4 regions of the Arthrobacter sp. BK1 genome follow, and region 4 is predicted to be linked to each of the others. Evidence: riboswitches for the same ligand, from Rfam matches in the RefSeq annotation. Region 4 holds a riboswitch; each other region holds the start of a gene.
The links. Region 4 has a riboswitch for cyclic di-AMP ahead of AC1MCA_RS06100 (M23 family metallopeptidase). Riboswitches for the same ligand answer to the same signal wherever they lie in the genome.
Positions count from the first base shown of each region.

Region 1: it holds a riboswitch for cyclic di-AMP, as region 4 does, so the genes downstream of both, AC1MCA_RS09655 (NlpC/P60 family protein) here and AC1MCA_RS06100 (M23 family metallopeptidase) in region 4, are expected to answer to the same signal.
Region 2: it holds a riboswitch for cyclic di-AMP, as region 4 does, so the genes downstream of both, AC1MCA_RS06900 (aggregation-promoting factor C-terminal-like domain-containing protein) here and AC1MCA_RS06100 (M23 family metallopeptidase) in region 4, are expected to answer to the same signal.
Region 3: it holds a riboswitch for cyclic di-AMP, as region 4 does, so the genes downstream of both, AC1MCA_RS19380 (LysM peptidoglycan-binding domain-containing protein) here and AC1MCA_RS06100 (M23 family metallopeptidase) in region 4, are expected to answer to the same signal.

Region 1 is NZ_CM155263.1:2,137,640-2,141,832, forward strand. Features, by position in the region: gene AC1MCA_RS09650 (hypothetical protein) at 351-494, shown strand; gene AC1MCA_RS09655 (NlpC/P60 family protein) at 590-1,369, opposite strand; cyclic di-AMP (ydaO/yuaA leader) riboswitch at 1,373-1,538, opposite strand; partial or broken gene AC1MCA_RS09660 (hypothetical protein) at 1,657-1,846, shown strand; gene AC1MCA_RS09665 (hypothetical protein) at 1,927-2,394, shown strand; gene AC1MCA_RS09670 (DUF305 domain-containing protein) at 2,539-3,177, shown strand; gene AC1MCA_RS09675 (F510_1955 family glycosylhydrolase) at 3,267-4,139, shown strand.
Region 2 is NZ_CM155263.1:1,569,498-1,573,690, forward strand. Features, by position in the region: gene AC1MCA_RS06895 (HAMP domain-containing sensor histidine kinase) at 1-1,216, shown strand, start outside; cyclic di-AMP (ydaO/yuaA leader) riboswitch at 1,344-1,494, shown strand; gene AC1MCA_RS06900 (aggregation-promoting factor C-terminal-like domain-containing protein) at 1,500-2,249, shown strand; gene AC1MCA_RS06905 (DUF1905 domain-containing protein) at 2,329-2,772, shown strand; gene AC1MCA_RS06910 (HAD-IA family hydrolase) at 2,753-3,433, opposite strand; gene AC1MCA_RS06915 (glyoxalase superfamily protein) at 3,485-3,859, opposite strand; gene upp (uracil phosphoribosyltransferase) at 3,913-4,193, opposite strand, start outside.
Region 3 is NZ_CM155263.1:4,223,530-4,227,722, forward strand. Features, by position in the region: gene AC1MCA_RS19375 (protein adenylyltransferase SelO) at 1-587, shown strand, start outside; gene AC1MCA_RS19380 (LysM peptidoglycan-binding domain-containing protein) at 659-1,498, opposite strand; cyclic di-AMP (ydaO/yuaA leader) riboswitch at 1,502-1,691, opposite strand; gene AC1MCA_RS19385 (coiled-coil domain-containing protein) at 2,069-3,205, shown strand; gene AC1MCA_RS19390 (cupin domain-containing protein) at 3,229-3,609, opposite strand; gene AC1MCA_RS19395 (TraR/DksA family transcriptional regulator) at 3,760-4,122, shown strand; gene AC1MCA_RS19400 (DNA alkylation repair protein) at 4,126-4,193, shown strand, end outside.
Region 4 is NZ_CM155263.1:1,382,083-1,386,275, reverse strand. Features, by position in the region: gene serC (phosphoserine transaminase) at 1-422, opposite strand, end outside; gene AC1MCA_RS06105 (iron-dependent transcriptional repressor DtxR) at 709-1,404, shown strand; cyclic di-AMP (ydaO/yuaA leader) riboswitch at 1,578-1,796, shown strand; gene AC1MCA_RS06100 (M23 family metallopeptidase) at 1,800-2,624, shown strand; cyclic di-AMP (ydaO/yuaA leader) riboswitch at 2,769-2,934, shown strand; gene AC1MCA_RS06095 (C40 family peptidase) at 3,005-3,685, shown strand; gene AC1MCA_RS06090 (NlpC/P60 family protein) at 3,871-4,193, shown strand, end outside.

The sequences.
Region 1 (4,193 bases), 760 kb from region 4:
CGTCGACTGTCCTCCCAACGAGTCCCATGGGACGGATCACGGACCCTGCTCCAGTTTGTTCCCCGTGTCCCTCCGAAAGAACGAGAGGACCGGTAAGAGCTGGGACGCAAACAAGAATCGCCGCGGAAAGGTGCACGACGCCCGTGAACGCTGCGCGACACCGGTCGTTGCACCCGTCCCGGGGAAAATCGTGGCGGAATAAATGTTCGGATTTGGACTTGCCTAGTTGGTGACAGCCATGAAAAAACCATATGGGTGGTTTCCCGACCTGCACAGGGCCTCTCCCCCCGGGACCGACAGGGATCGGGTTAGCCAAGCACTAACCGCAATTAGAGAGTTCCCGCAACAGGGTGACCCACCACGAAAACATCCTCAAGGGCGGCGAGATCGAGCGGCGCAGAACTACGAACATGGTCCAGATGATCTCCCCTGACGCGCACGCCCACTTCCAGGCAGACAGCGACGTATCCGCACTCTTGGTACAGCTCCCCTAAACACCCCCGGTTCGCATCTGGCCAAGCCGCCAAGGCATGCTGAAGGCCGGTGATGCATTGCCCCCAAGGCATTGAATCACCGGCCTTCAGTGTTTCTATATGCCTGCGCGGACGAACGTGACGGCGCCCTTTGAGGTCATCCAGGTCAGGGGGTGGACGGCGGTTTCGTTCTTGCCATTAAGGCCGGAGCTGAGGACTTGGCCGTTGCCAACGTAGATGCCTACGTGGCCGGGCTGCATGACCATGTCGCCGGGCTGGGGGTCGGTGACGATGGTGCCGTAGTTCATGAACTGCATGGGGCCGAGGTCGCCGACGGGGATGCCTGCAGCATTCAGGGCGTTTTCGACCAGTCGTGTGCAGTCCTGGATCATGCCGATTTGGGCGTAGGCGGAGGACACCATAGTGGCGTTGATCCCGCCGGCTGCCGGTGCCGCAACGGGAACTGCAGCAGCAGGGGTGACTGTGATCTGAGCTTTGGCGGGTGCAGCGGCCTTCGCCACGACCGGAGCCGCGGCCACGGCCGCCTTGGGGGTCTCGACGGCGACAGGCTTGGGTGCTTCCACTACAGGCGCCGGTGTCGTCTTCACGGCGGGACGCTCGAAAGTGATCTGGACTGTGGCGTCTGCGCTGAGCGGGGTGTGTACCTGGCTGGTAATTTCCAGGTTTGATGCCGGCTCGGCCTCGCGCTGGGTTGGGGCGTCTGCTGCCTGGGCGGCGATGCCGCTGGTCAGGACGAGTCCGGATGCTGCTGCGATGACGGCGGCCTGGCGGCCGACACCGCCGGCGTTGTCGGCGACGGATTTGGACAGGACAGCCAGGGGGCTGGTGCGGACGGGGTGCGCGCGGCGGCGGCCGTGAGCTTTGCGATTGGGCATGAAAGGGCCTCTCCCACTGCCTGCGAGGTTAGCTGTCGGATTCGGATGGGAGACACCCGGCCGTGGTGATACACAGGTGCATCAGGCACGGCTTCACCCCGAGGCCTGTCGGTAGCAGACCGTTATTGGGTTCCCCGTCTCTGCCGGACGAATTTTGCGAACGGATCCCGGGCAGCGGCAGAGTTAGGCAAGTCTGCTCAGGAGTGCCGCATTCGGAGAACCGGCACGGCTTCAGACCCTACGTCACAGCAGCAACATTTGTCACATTTGCATAACGGCAATAGCGGCAGAACATCATCTGGGCCACCGGCTACAACATCCTCGCTGTTCCTGTAGCGGCCGGTGTCCTGGCCTTCGCCGGGGTCCTACTGTCCCGTCCAGCAGGGGGCGGTGCTGATGCCCTTGTCCACGATTGTGGTGGCACTGAAAGCCCAGCTGCTGCGGCAGGTGAAACTCAATGCCTCCCAGGCACGTTAGACAAGAGACGGTGACCGGCAGGGACACCCCTGCCGGTAGGCTTAAGAATCTGAAAACCTGCACGGAAGGGAGGAACCGTTGTGAGCGCACCATCGCGTGGACCCTTCACCGCGCTCCTCCTTCGGACCGGCTTCCTGACGGCGGCCCTGGCCATCATCGCCGGCGTCTTTGGCATGCACATCATGACCGGGGCCCACCACTTGAGCGCGGCGCACACCATGCCGGCAACAGCCGCCCAATCAACCGTGCACCTGCAAAGCCTCCCTGAGGACCACTCCCATCCACCGGGGACCTCCGGGGCTGCAGTGACCCAAGCGGCAACTGGCTCGCCTTCTTCTTCTTGCGCCCCTGCAGGTTCCTGCCCGGAGATATCCACCGGGGGCAATGCCTGCGTGCTGTCCCCGGGAAACACCTCGCTTACCGCACCTGCTCCGGGCATAGCGCCCTATGCCTTACCCGACTTCGGTGCGGCGGCTGCAGCCAGCACGAACTATTCCTACTCACCGGCCAGCCCCTCCCCCGGTGACCTCTGTATCAGCCGGACGTAAACCAGCATTGACGGCGCCGTGTCCTGCCCGGCGCACCGTCCAGCTATTTCGGCACGCATAAAACAGGTCCCCCGCAAGGGGCCATCACTGCATGCAATCCAAGGGCGCTGCGCGCCGCCGATACTTTTGAGGACCCTGATTTCCATGAAAAAGACCCTGACCATTCCCGCTGCCGCCATCGCTGCTGCGATCGCCCTCGCCGGCTGCTCCACCGGCACCGGTGCCGGAAGTTCCGCGACCAGCATGCCCGGCATGGACCACGGCAGCTCCGCGGCGCCATCAAGCTCAGCCCCGGCAACCTCGGCAGCAGCTTCGGCTGAGTTCAACGACGCGGACACGATGTTCGCGCAGATGATGATCCCGCATCACGCCCAGGCTGTGGAGATGAGCGACATCATGCTCAAAAAAGAAGGAATTCCCGCTCCGGTCACGGACCTGGCCGCCAAGATCAAGGCGGCCCAGGGACCGGAAATCGAGAAGATGACCGGTTGGCTTGAAAGCTGGGGACAGCCCACCGAATTGCCCACCGGCATGGCCCCGGGACACAGCATGTCCGGGATGATGGGTGCGGAGGACATGGCGAAGCTCGAGGCCGCCCAGGGCACCGAGGCCGCCAAACTGTTCCTGACCCAGATGGTCGCCCACCACGAAGGCGCCGTCGAGATGGCCAAGATCGAAACCTCCGACGGAAAGAACCCTGAGGCGGTCCAGCTCAGCAAGGACATCGTCAGCTCCCAGGAAGCCGAAATCCAGGAAATGAAAGACCTGCTGGCAACCCTGTAGCCAGCACACCACCGGCTCCGGCCCCGTCCCCCCGTGGGGCCGGCGCCTTCCCCCACCCCCCCATTTTCTGGACCACCCCTGGAGTTCCCGTGCCCCTGCACTTCATCCACCGAGGACGTCCCGCCGCTGGACTCACCGCGGCCGCCGCCCTCCTGCTGTCCGCCTGTTCCGTCGGCTCGCCAACCGGCACCGCCCCAACCACTGCGGCCACCGGCCTGCCCAGCTCCCACGTCCACGGCCTGAGCGTGAACCGCGAAACCGACCAAGTCCTGCTGGCCGCCCACGAAGGCCTGTTCGACGTCACCAAATCCCCCGCCACCCGAATCGGCGCCACCAATGACCTGATGGGCTTCACCGCAGCCGCTGACCAAGGTGTGTTCTATGCTTCCGGGCACCCGGGCCCCGGTTCGGACCTGCCCAACCCCATGGGCCTGATCCGATCCACAAACGGCGGAGAGACGTGGGAGCAGCTCTCCCGCCAAGGCGAATCCGACTTCCACGCCCTCGCTACAGCCAGGTCCGGAATCGTCGCCTACGACGGAACACTTCAAACCAGCCCGGACGGAAAGACCTGGACCCCGGCCGCAGCCGACTTCGTCCCGGCCGTTCTGGCCGGCAACCCCGAAACCGACACCGTTCTTGCCACCACCCGCGAAGGGCTCCAACGTTCCCGTGACGGCGGGAAAACCTGGGAACTGAATACAGCAGCGCCCATCATCCAATTCGTTGCATTTGCCAGCGGCACTGAAGTCTTCGGCGTCGAGCCGGAGGGTTCAGTCCAATTTTCAGCAGACGCGGGAACAACGTGGGCCCCCACCGGCCGGATCGAGGGTCAGGTCCAGGCGATCTCCGCCGTAAAGAAGGCAGACGGCAAACCATGGATCTGGGCCGCCACCACTGGTGGGCTCGTCGTATCCCCTGATGGCGGTGTGGTGTTTCATGCCCCTGCCGCTGTCCGATGAGCACCACCGGTTCCATTGCCTTCATGGGTCTTACCTGTGCGCTGATAATCGCGG
Region 2 (4,193 bases), 190 kb from region 4:
CAATGCGCGCATCGTAAACGGCCAGATCAACAGTGGCGGCTACCTGGACCCGGACACCACACGCTCCGCCCTCAGCTCAGAGGACAAACAGACCCTGCTCGCCCTGGCGCAGAACGGAAATCCCGTAGACCGTTCGCTGTCCACTGGGGATTATCGGATTGTCGCCGTGGCAACAGGCTACGGCGACGTGCTGGTGACCGGTCTTCCGCTCGCCGCAAAGGAAAGCACCCTCACCTCGCTGGTGTGGACATTCACGTTCGTTTCCCTCGGCGGCCTGGCGCTGATCGGACTTGCCGGGACCGTGCTCATTCGACGCACCATGAAGCCGCTGGAGCAGCTATCGGAAGTCGCCACCCGGGTCTCCCGGCTCCCCCTGGATGCCGGAGAGGTGGCACTCGCGGTGCGCGTCCCGCCGTCGAACTCCAATCCCGGAACCGAGGTGGGCAGCGTCGGCCACGCGCTCAACCTCATGCTGGACAACGTGGCCAGCGCCCTGGAGGCGCGGCAAAAGAGCGAAACCAAAGTGCGGCAGTTCGTGGCCGACGCGTCCCACGAACTACGGACCCCATTAACGGCCATCCGCGGTTACACGGAACTGATGAGGATGACCGAGAACTTCACGCCGGACGGCCGGAAGTCGTTGGCACGTGTGCAGAGCCAGTCCGAGCGCATGACCACCCTGGTGGAGGACCTGCTCCTGCTCGCCCGGCTCGACGAGGGCCAGCCGCTGAAACTCAGCGAAGTGGACCTCACCCAGCTGGTGATTGAGACTGTCAGCGACGAAAAAGTTATCGCCCCGGGCCACACCTGGCGTCTTGAGCTTTCGGATGAGCCGATTGCTGTCACCGGCGACGCCTCACAGCTGCGCCAGGTTCTGGTGAACCTGCTCTCCAACGCACGCAAGCACACTCCTCCCGGCACTACTGTGGTTACCAGGGTCTGCAGGGCTGGTGATGGAAGCGCCGAAGTGACGGTAACGGACGACGGCGGCGGCATGCCGGCTGACTTCGTGGACAAGGCCTTCTCGCGTTTTGCCCGCGCAGACGCCGCCCGCGCGGGCACGGCACCGGCTTCCGGATCCGCTGCATCCGAGGGCACCAGCGGACTGGGCCTGTCCATCGTCCAGTCGATCGTGGAGGCTCACGGTGGAACCGTGACCGTACTGTCCAGCCCCGGCCACACTGTTTTCAAGCTTCGCCTTCCCGCCATCCACTGACCCAGCAAGTCGACACGCCGCCGTCGTGATCTCCGTTACCAAAATGTGACTTAAGCGCCGAGCTCCTGTACCGTCGATTAAGTGCAGCTCTATCGGTCTGCATATCCGGATGACGCCAAGCTCTGCCGCTTCCCGGATTCCGCGTTCAGAGGCAGAGGCGGGGGACCCACGGTCCCGGGCCACGAGTGCCCTTGGGGTTAAGCCAGCACGTGATTTTCCGTGTGGCCGGATGCCCTCATCCGAACCCGACAGCTAACTCCGCAGGTGTGAGAGGCGATCCATCATGTCTGAATTCAAGGTACAAACGCGCCCGGAAAACGGGTCAGGGAATCTCCACAGCGGCCGAAAAGTTACCGAAGCGGAGTCAACGGCAACGTCCGAGCCCGTTTCCCCCACGTCACCCCGAACGAAATTTCCCTCCCTGGGCCGGCGTGCAGCCGTCCTCACCGCGGCGTGCGCCCTCCTTGTTGGCGTCGGCGCTGCCGGCCATGCCTCAGACGCCGATTTCCTGGCGGCCAGCGAGACTGCACCGACGGCCGACGCCTCCGCTGCCGGGGATTCCAACCTGAGCTTCGAAAAGGCCGAAATCCAGGCCAAGCCTTCCGCGGAAGCCGCACCGGCAGAAATCAGTGTTGCCCCGCAGGCCGCCGAGCCGGCACCCGCCGCTCCTGCTCCGGCCCCCGCTCCCGCGCCTGTCCCGGCGCCTGCTCCTGTTGTGGCGGTAGATGACCCGGCCGGCGCCCAGGCCTACGCAGCGGGGCAGCTGGCGTCCTATGGCTGGGCCGCTGACCAGATGCAGTGCCTGAAGACGCTCTGGACCAAGGAATCCGATTGGACCACCACGGCCACCAACCCCAGCAGCGGCGCATATGGCATCGTCCAGTCACTGCCCGCGGAGAAGATGGCGAGCGCCGGCGCGGATTACCGCACGAACTACCGCACGCAGATCAGCTGGGGCCTGAACTACATCCAGGAGCGCTACCAGTCGCCCTGCGGTGCGCTGAACTTCCACCTCTCGAACAACTGGTACTAAGCACAGCTGGTCCCTGCTGGCCTTGCACCTGTTGCCCCGGCACCTGTTGGCTTTGCACAAGCCGCGGCATACTGGGGCCATGGAATTCACCACCACAATTCTCGGCAGCGGCAACAAGACCGGCATCGAGGTTCCGGCGGAGGTGGTTGCCGGACTCGGAGCGGGCAAGCGTCCTCCGGTGGTGGTGACCATCAACGGCAAAAGCTACCGCAGCAGCATCGCCGTGATGGGCGGCCAGAACCTGATCGCCGTCAGCCAGCACAACCGCGAGTTCACGGGGGTCTCGGCCGGTGACACTGTGGAAGTGCACGTCGAGCTGGACACGCAACCGCGCATCGTCGAGGTTCCTGACGATCTGGCCGCAGCTCTGGCAGCCGAACCTGAGGCGCAGGCGTTCTACGCCACCCTCAGCTACAGCAGTCAGCGGCGCTATGTGGAGCCCCTCGCTGACGCCAAAACACCGGAAACCCGGGAGCGGCGGATCGCCAAGGTAGTGGACGATCTCAAAGCCGGAAAGAAATAGTCGTTCGTCCCAGCGCATCTGAGCCCAGCGACGCCGAGACTGCCGAGTAGTCAGGAATATGCAGGACGCCGGCCGGCAGCGCTCCCGTGTTGGAGCCCACGGCGATGGTCCGGATGCCTGCGGCCACCCCTGCCGCGATTCCCGCCGGCGCATCTTCAAACACCACAGCATCTCCGGGCTCCACACCCAGCAGGCGGGCCGCCGTCAGGTAGCCCTCAGGGTGCGGCTTGCCCCTGGTCACAATGTCCGCCGTCACGGAAGTTCCCGGCATGGCAAGGCCGGCGGCGTCCATCCGGATGTCCGCCAGAATCCGGTCGGCCGACGTCACCAGCGCCACTGCGTCTGCAGGCAAGCTCCCGAGCAGCCGCGCGGCCCCGGGCAGGGCGATGATGCCGGCGGTCCGCACCCTTTCCATGGCACCGAGTTCCTCGGTGAGCGCCGCGACGTCGGACCCCACCGGAGCGAACCTCCGCACTGTGTCGACCGCCTGCACACCGTGGGAGGTCCGCAGGATTTCGGCGATGTCCAGGTTGTACCGGGCCGCGAACTCGCCCCACACCTCCTCCACCACGGCCGTGGAATCCACCAGCGTTCCGTCCATGTCAAACAGGACGGCACGGCAGGTGAGTGTGCGGACGGCGGCAGGCGCGGGGAGGTTCATACTCCCCATTTTGCCTTATGGAGTATGTACGGCTTTGCCCTTGCCGGCGCGCTACGCGCCACGTCCGGGGATGTACTGCACGGCCCACTTGTTGCCGTCCGGATCCGCAAAATAGACGAAGTGACCCCAGTCCTGCACGTCAATATCGCTGACATCCACGCCATTGTTCTTCAGGTGGCCGTGTGCCGCCTGGATATCAGAGACCACAAGCTGCAGGTTCGGCGCACTGCCTGGCGGGGCATCCGTGAGCCCCTCGCCGATGCTGATTGAGCAGGCCGAACCCGGTGGGGTCAGCTGGACGAATCTGATGGAGTCGGTGGGCCGCTCATCGAAATCCGCGTTGAACCCTACTTTGTTGACGTAGAAGTCCTTGGCGCGGTCGACGTCGGAAACGGGCACAAAAACGAGTTCAAGTTTCCAGTCCATCCGCACAGGCTAGCCGCGAAGCAATGAATCCGGTAGGGCCCGACAGCGGGCAGTCAGCCCGCGATGCCGTACAGGCGGTCGCCGGCGTCGCCCAGTCCCGGGACGATGTAGGACTTCTCGTTGAGCTTTTCGTCAATGGACGCCAGGACGATGGTCACGTTGGCGTCTGCGAGCTCTTCCTCCAGCTTGGCCAGGCCTTCCGGTGCGGCCAGGAGGCAAATGCAGGTCACGTCCGAGGCGCCGCGTTTGAACAGGAACTTGATGGCTTCGCGCAACGTGCCGCCGGTGGCCAGCATCGGATCCAGGACAAAGATCTGCCGGTCCGTGAGGTCCT
Region 3 (4,193 bases), 1.8 Mb from region 4:
ACCAGCCGCTGATCGCTGAATGGAACCTCACCCGGCTCGCCGAGGCGTTGCTGCCCCTGCTTCATGAGGATCAGGAACAGGCTGTTGCTCTGGCCGTGGAGTCCCTCGGCGCCTTCCGCATGGAGTACAGCGCCGCGTGGCTGGACGGGATGAAGGCCAAACTGGGGCTGGGCGCGGCCGCAAGCAATGATGTGGCGTCGTCGCTGGCAGTGGACCTGCTGGCCATGTTGGAGAAAGGGGACGTGGATTACACCTCGTTCTTCCGGAGCCTCAGTTCAGCAGCCCGTGGGACCACTGAAGATGCCCGTGCCCACTTCGTGGACCCGGGGCCGTTCGAGGCATGGGCTGAACGCTGGCGCGCCCTGGCTCCTGAGGCGGAGGCCATGGACCGGACCAACCCGGCATTCATCCCCCGGAACCACCTGGTTGAGGAAGCCCTTGCCGCCGCTACAGGCGGAGACATGGGCCCTTTCAACCGTTTGGTGGATGTGCTGGCCGACCCCTACACGGAGCGGCCGGGCCTGGATCGCTATGCCGGCCCCGCTCCGGATGACTTCGGGAGCTACCGGACTTTCTGCGGGACCTGAGCGCAGGAAACAGCGGACGACGGCGGCGGGGCGGCTTGCGGCTGCCCCGCCGCCGTCGGTTCCGGCCGGGATCACGCTACGCGGACGAACGACGCTCCCGTGAGCCAGCTGATGGAGTGGACTTCGGTCTTGTAACCGTCCACGCCGCCGCTGACAACCTGGCCGTTGCCGGCGTAAACGCCCACGTGGCCGGCCGTGATGACGAGGTCACCGGCGGCCGGTGCACCCACCACGCTGCCGTACTGGAAGAACTGGCCCGGGGCCAGGTCTCCCACGCTCTTGCCGACCGAACGCAGGGCTTTCTCCACCATGGCGGTGCAATCCTGCTGGATTCCCACCTGCGAGTAGGCGGACGCCAGGATCGCGGAGCCTGCGGCACCGGACGGAGCCGGGGCTGCAGGAGCGGCGGGTGCCGCGGTGGAGGCCAGCCGGATGCCGGTGTTGGTCGGAGCGGCCGGGGCAGCGACTGCCTGGGCAGGTGCCGGTGCGGCGTAGCCGGCGCCCGGAATCTGGATCTGGTCGCCGGGGTAGATAATGGCCGCGATTGACAGGCCATTGGCGGCCAGTACGTCGTTGAGGGTGACGCCGTAGGCGGCGGAAATTGCGCCCAGCGTGTCGCCCGATACGACGGTGTGGACGTTGGCTGCGGCTGCTGCGGGAGCAGCGGCCGGGGCAGCCGCCGGCGCGCTGACCTGTCCTTGGACGTTGGTGGTCCCGGACGCGTCCGGGCCCTGGACGCCGGCCTGGGCTGCAGTTCCGGCACCGAAGAGCATGCCGGACGCGGCCACAGCGATGAGGGTTGGCCTGCCGATGGTGCGGGCGTGTGCTTTAGCTGTCGAAGACAGGCCCGTCAGCACAATAGAGCGGTTTGCAACGGCACGATGGCGTGCGGAAGTGGTGTTCTTTGACATGGTTGATTGCCTCTCCCATGCCTGCGGGGTGAGCTGTCGGGTTCGGGTCGGAGACACCCGGCCGGCAACGCCTCCGTCAAGGACGGAGCGGTATCGACTTAACCCCAAGGCTTCCTTCGAAGCCGTGGAAACGTGGTTCCCCCGTCCCTGCCAGTTGAAAGCGACTGGGGTCCCGGTTCAGCGGCAGGGCTCGGCATACTGACGGGAATGTCCCGGCTTTTAACCGGGGCACCGGACGACCATAACCTCTGTTCGACGGCAATGTCACATTCCGGTAACGGAATGTAAGCGGTAGAAGTGCCTCGCTTCTGCGCCCGCTTGGACACCTGACCGTAACGATGTTGCAGGTCAGGGGCGGAATGCCGTATATGCCGGGTAGGCTCACAAACTATGTCGCGTTTTCTCCATAAAGTGAGGCTGCCTGTCATTGCAGGAACCTTGGCGCTGGCCTTTGCCGCCTCGTTATCAATGCTGCCGGCACACGCTGGGGACGACGCACCGCCCGCCGGTTATCCGTCATGGCAGGACGTGGAGAACGCCAAGCAAAGCGAGGCCGGGAAAGCCGCGGAGGTGGCTAAAATCAATGACCTTCTGGGCGGGCTTCAGAGCAGGGCCGAAGAATTGGGGACAGCTGCGGTCACCTCCGCGGCCGAGTACGCCGTCGCGGAGACAGCCCTCCAGGCAGCCAGCTCAAGATTGGACGAACTGACCGCCCGGACCGCCCGCGCCACCGCCGGACTGGCACAGCACAAAAAGGAAATCGGAGCCCTGGCGGCCCAGTCGTATAAGACCGGCGGCACCAACATGGGCTTCTTCGTGGCCCTGGACGCCGTGCAGACCAACAGCATCCAGGGCCTCAACATCGTCCGGATTGTCAGTGACAAGACCGCCGACCTGGTCAGCAAGGCGTCCGCTGCCGAGCGGGTGTCCCAAGCCCTCGCTGACCAGGAGAAAGCGGCCCGGGCAGAGCGTGAGCGGCTGTCAGCGGAAGCGAAGAGCAAGCTCGACTCCGCCCAGGCAGCCCAGGAAGCCATGTCCCGGCAGATTAAGGAACAACACGACCACGGTCAGGAGCTCACTGCTCAGCTGGCATCCCTCAAGGGGTCAACGGCGGCTGTGGAAGGTGAATTCCGGCAGGGCCAGGCGGCCCTCGCCGCCTATGAGAATGCCCAGGCAGCCAAGCGTGCCGCTGCTGCCGCGCAGGCGCGGCAGCAGGCGGAGGCGGCGGCCAAGGCGGCTGCCCTGGCAGCTGTCCAGAAACCGGTGAACCCTGCGCCGGTGAACCCTGTGCCGGTGGCACCTGCCGCGCCACCGGCGGCTGCACCGGCGCCCGTTCCGAGCCCGACGCCGGCTCCGCCTCCCGCCGTCGTCGTGCCGTCTGTGCCGGGCGGAGCTGTGAACGATCCGGCCGGGGCGAAGAGCTACGCCTCCGGGCGGCTGTCCGCCTACGGCTGGGGCCAGGACCAGTTCCAGTGCCTCGCCCAGCTCTGGACCAAGGAGTCCAACTGGCTGACCACAGCCACCAACCCCTATTCGGGCGCGTACGGCATCCCCCAGGCGCTGCCGCCCGGCAAGTTGAGCTCTGCCGGGAGCGACTGGCTCACCAGCTACAGGACGCAGGTGGACTGGGGCCTGGCCTACATCGCGGACAGGTACAAGTCTCCGTGCGGTGCCTGGAGTCACTCGGTTGCCAACAACTGGTACTGACGCCCGGCCGCGGAGGCGGTCCGTCAGGTTCCCGGGGCCTTCGCAAATTCCGCCGCGCTGAGGAATTCAATGCCCACGAAGGGCTGGTCCCCGTCCACCCAGGCGTCGTGTCCGGGCGGAATGGTGTAGGAATTGCCGGCCGTGATGCCGATGCGGCTGCCGTCCGTGGTCTCGACGCTGAGCGCTCCGGACACGCAATAACCCACATGGTTGTTCTGGCACGAATCGGTCCCGACCACGGGTTTGATGCAGTCGGACCAGCGCCACCCGGGGTGGAAGGTGAAGCGGCCGACTGTGTAGTCGCCCAAGCTGACGATGTCCACCTCAGTCTTGTCCGGAAGGCGCTTCTCATCCGGAGTGTCGTGGGATTTGACTGCCAGCTGGGTCACGATATTTGTAGGCATGGCGGGCGACTTTCTCTGCGGGATTTTTGCCCATCAGCTGTCCGTCCCTGGCTGCCAGGCAGCATCTGAAGCGCTTACGATTGCCAGCATGCTCTTTCCACCGGTGGTTGTCGAGCCTCTTGCGGCGGGCGTCGGGGCTAGGCTTTCCCCATGGCTGATTTCGAACGGTTCCGGCTCCTCCTGGAGGACGAGCGCGCCAGGAAACTGGCACTGCTGCCGGCGCTCCGGGCCGACATTTCCTCGGCCAATGCGGCCCGCCAGGATTCCAATGTGGACGACGAACACGACCCGGAAGGTGCCACCATTGCCTTCGAACTGTCCCAGGCGGCTGCCCTCCTGGACCAGAGCACTTCCGGGCTGGCCGAAGTGGAAGCGGCACTTCAGCGGATCGCGGATGGCACGTATGGAATCTGCGCGGTCTGCGGAGAGCGCATCGCCGAAGGCCGGCTCGAGGCCCGGCCCTGGACGACGTTCTGCATCAACCACGCATCTGCCGGGCGCCGCGGACGGTAAGCCATGAGTCAGAGGGTGCAGGACGCGGCGGCTTTCATCGACACCACGCTGCAGAACGAGGGCTCATGGTA
Region 4 (4,193 bases):
ACGCCGGCTTCCGCCTTGGCCGCCGGGCGGGTGCCGGGGTCCGAGGTGATGATGGACGAGGCATCAAGGAACGGGGCCTTGTTGGTGGCCGAGGCGAACTTGGAGCCGAACTCGCCGAAGGACAGATGCTGGGCTTTCTTCTCGACCAGACCGAAGCTGGCGATATCCCAGAACGCCGTGGAGCCGCCGACACCCAGCACCACTTCATAGCCCTCGGGAGCGCGGAAGAACTGGCTAAGGCCCTCGCGGACGGACCCGACGAGGTTTTTCACCGGCGCCTGGCGGTGCGAGGTACCCAGGATGGTCCTGGACGCCGCGGACAGCGCTTCGATCTGTTCAGGCCTGACCTTGGAGGGGCCTGCGCCGAACCGTCCGTCCTTTGGCAGGAGGTCGGCAGGAATAGTGATGCTGGTTTCGCTCACAGGGGCTCCAAATTTCGGCGTTTGACATGACTCATGTCCGAAGGACGGTGGGGTGGCCGGCAGTGACTGCACAAAGGGCCTCCTTTATTCTGCCTGAACCGGCTATTTGGCACCGAACCGGCACCGTCATAGTCCAGTCAATGAGACAGAATGGCCCGGCTGCTGCATCGCCCGGAATTATCCGGACAAATTCAAAATAGGCTAAGCTTTTCACCGGACCTCGCCGCTGCGCCGGACGCGATACGGTGGGACAACGCAAGGTACTGCGCTCGAGGAGCTGAGCTGGATGACGGATCTGATTGATACCACGGAGATGTATCTTCGGACCATTTTGGAGCTTGAGGAAGAGAACATTGTTGCTCTTCGCGCCCGCATCGCCGAACGGCTGCGGCACTCGGGGCCCACGGTGTCCCAGACCATCGGCCGGATGGAACGTGACGGGCTGGTTGTTGTCTCGGGGGACCGCCACCTGGAACTGACCGGGACCGGGCGCAAGCGGGCCACCGAAGTCATGCGCAAGCACCGTCTCGCGGAGCGGCTCCTGGCCGACGTCATCGGCCTCGACTGGGCCTACGTCCATGACGAAGCGTGCCGGTGGGAGCACGTGATGAGCGAGCGGGTTGAACGGCGGATCTATGAACTGCTGAACCATCCCACAGAGTCCCCATACGGCAACCCGATCCCTGGGCTGGCCGCACTGGGCGGAGCACCGGCGTCCCTTCTTGACGACGGTGTGATCAATCTCCTGGAGGCCATGCAGGGCTACGGGCCCGATTCCACCATCAGGGTCAGCCGCCTGGCGGAGCCCATCCAGGTGGAGCCGGAGTTGCTGGTCCAGTTGGACGAAGGCGGGATCCGTCCGGGCGCTTCGGTCACCCTGGAGCGCGTAGGGGAGTACATCTCCGTCCGTGTTCCGGGCATTGAGGGAGCGCTCGAGCTGCCTCCTGAAGTGGCAGCGCACGTGTTCGTTTCCGTGGGCTGACGGGGCAGTCCTGCCTGCTCACGCGGGACTGAAGGGCTTTTGCGTGCCCGCTTTAGCGCAGTGACGGCTGATCTCCAAAGATAACGGAATTGTTACTGTCCGGCTTAATCATTTATAGTTTTAACAGAACGTCGATACAAAAGCGTTACCTGATCCGGAGCCGAGCTCTGCCAGCGGATCAGGTGCACGAGTCACTAACTGGCAGAGGCGGGGGAACCACAACCGGCAGTCGCAAGGCTGCCTTGGGGTGTAGTCCGTCAGCAGCAAGCCTCTCTCAATGAAGAATCCTCACGGGATATTTCTGCGCCAAGTGCTTGTCACGGCGGACCGGGTCTTTGATCTCTCTGACCCGAATCCGACAGCTAACTTCGCAGGCTATCCAGAGAGGAACATTTTTGACCACGCAATACTCCAGGGGCCGCCGTCGCGCTGCGGGCCCCACTTCGGCGCCGCGTGCGCCCGAGGTTATTACTGCCGACAGGCCGCGTGATTCGCAGCGCGAAGCCCGCCGTCGCCGGGGGCCCTTCCGGCAAATCACTGAATTCGCTTCCGCCAGTGGCATCGGCCAGAAGGCCGGCATCGCCCTGGCCGCAACCGGACTGGTCCTCACGGTGACGGTTCCAGCCACCAGCCCCGTGATGGCACAGCCGGAGCCGGGGCAGCCCGCATCGGCTGTTTCCGCCGCCCCGCAGCCCGAAGTCTCCGCCGCCGCCGGTGCGCAGATCGATTTCAGCCGCTCTTCCGTGGTCACGCAGGGCGATCCTGACGGCAAGCTCAAGCAACTACTGAGCGCCCAGTCTGCGGGCTCCATTACCCGTGCGGCCTCGGCGGGAAGCCTCGGCGCACCCTTGGCCCAGCTGGCCACCGCCTCACCGTTCGGCTTCCGGATCAGCCCCATCACCGGCGGTTCCGGCGACTTTCACCGGGGCCAGGACTTCGCCGCACAGTGCGGGACTTCGGTCCTGGCCGCCGCGAGCGGCACTGTGACGTTTGTTGGCTGGCACCAGTACGGCGGCGGCAACCGCGTGGTGGTGGACCACGGCAATGGCCTTGAAACCACGTACAACCACCTCTCGTCCGCCAGTGTGACCATGGGCCAGACGGTCAGCCGCGGCGACGTCGTTGCGCTCAGTGGAACCACCGGAGCCTCCACCGGCTGCCACCTCCACTTTGAGGTGCAGGTCAACGGCGAAGTCGTTGACCCGTCCGGCTGGCTCTGATCCAAATGATGGCCAACTATCAAATTCCAGTGACATGCCGTGACCTGAATGTGACATTGGCTGAGAAGTCCTGTAACGTCTAAATCGCGCCAGCTTTTCCGAAGCTGACGTTCTTGAGTGGATTGCCTAGCTCTGCCACCGCTCAAGGTCCGTTCGCATGAATTCGTCTGGCAGGGGCGGGGGAACCAATTTTGGCCTTTGATTCTGAAGGCCTTGGGGTTAAGTCACAAAGCTTCCCAGGAAGCCGCGTGGCCGGGTGCACTCCCATCCGAATCCGACAGCTCACCTCGCAGGCATTGGGAGAGGCTACCTTCGTGTCTTCACGCCATAATTCTGCGCGCCACCGTGCGCAAACGGTTCGCACGAACCCCTTGGGCTCAATGTCCAAGGCAGTAAGTGCAAACGCCGGGACCGTAGGTCGCCAGGCTGCTGTCATCGCAGCCGCGTCAGGTCTGATCCTGACAATGGGGCTTCCGGCCAACGCTGCGGATTCAACCGCCGGCGTGTCCGCCTCCACAGAATCCGGGTCAGCCCAGGCTGCCCTGGCCGTCACCGCGGCTCCCACGGCTACTGTTTCCTTCGAGCGTCCCGTGGTCAAGACCACCGCTGCGCCGAAGATCGAAACGGTCCGTGCGCAGTCAACGGCTACCGAAACTGCTGCCGCCAGCCAGGGTGCTGACGCTGCGGAGAAGGTTGCGACCAAGCTCGCAGACGCCGTCTCCACTGCTTCCGGCTCCGGCCTGGCAGCCATTGCCTACACCGGCATCGGCAGCCCCTACCTGTGGGGCGGCACCACTCCCAGTGGCTGGGACTGCTCAGGCTTCACCCAGTGGGTCTACGCCCAGGCCGGGATCAGCATTCCCCGTGTCAACGCCTGGACAGCAATGAAGCCGACCTCCACGCCGGTTCCCGGTGACCTGGTCATGCAGAATGGCGGCGCGCACGTTGGTATCTACGTCGGCAACGGCATGATGATCAGCGCGCTGAACCCCGGACAGGGCACCCTGCTCCACTCCGCGGCCTCCACGGGCACCTCCTCCTTCTTCACCATGGGCGGCTGACCAGCCAACGCCCCCGGTTCCTGCCTGGCAGTAGTTCCTGCAGCTTCACGCTGCAGGAACAGTGCCACCTGAACCATTTCGCTAAATCCCCGTTCGGGACGTGCCGGCGTACCCCCAAGATGCCGGCGCGTCCAAAACCCCTGGCCTGCCCACGCGGTCCTGAGGAAATCGAAAGAGAGAAATTAATGACTACTCGTGCAACAGTTGCACGGCACCGCGCCGAGGTCACCACCAAGACCAACTCGCTGGCTGTCATTGCCAAGGCTGTCGGCGACAACGCCGGCGGCATGGGCCGCCAGGCAGCGGTTATCGCTGCTGCCTCCGGCCTGGTCCTCACCAGCGGTATCGCGGCCAACGCCGCAGACACCAACGTCCAGCGTGAAGTGTCCCCGGTCTCGAACCTTGAGCTTGAGGTCTCCGCCCCGGCTGTCATCTCCGCTGAATCCACCATTGCCATCTCCTACGAAAAGCCTGCTGTCACCACCTCGCCGGCTCCCGTTGTTGAGGC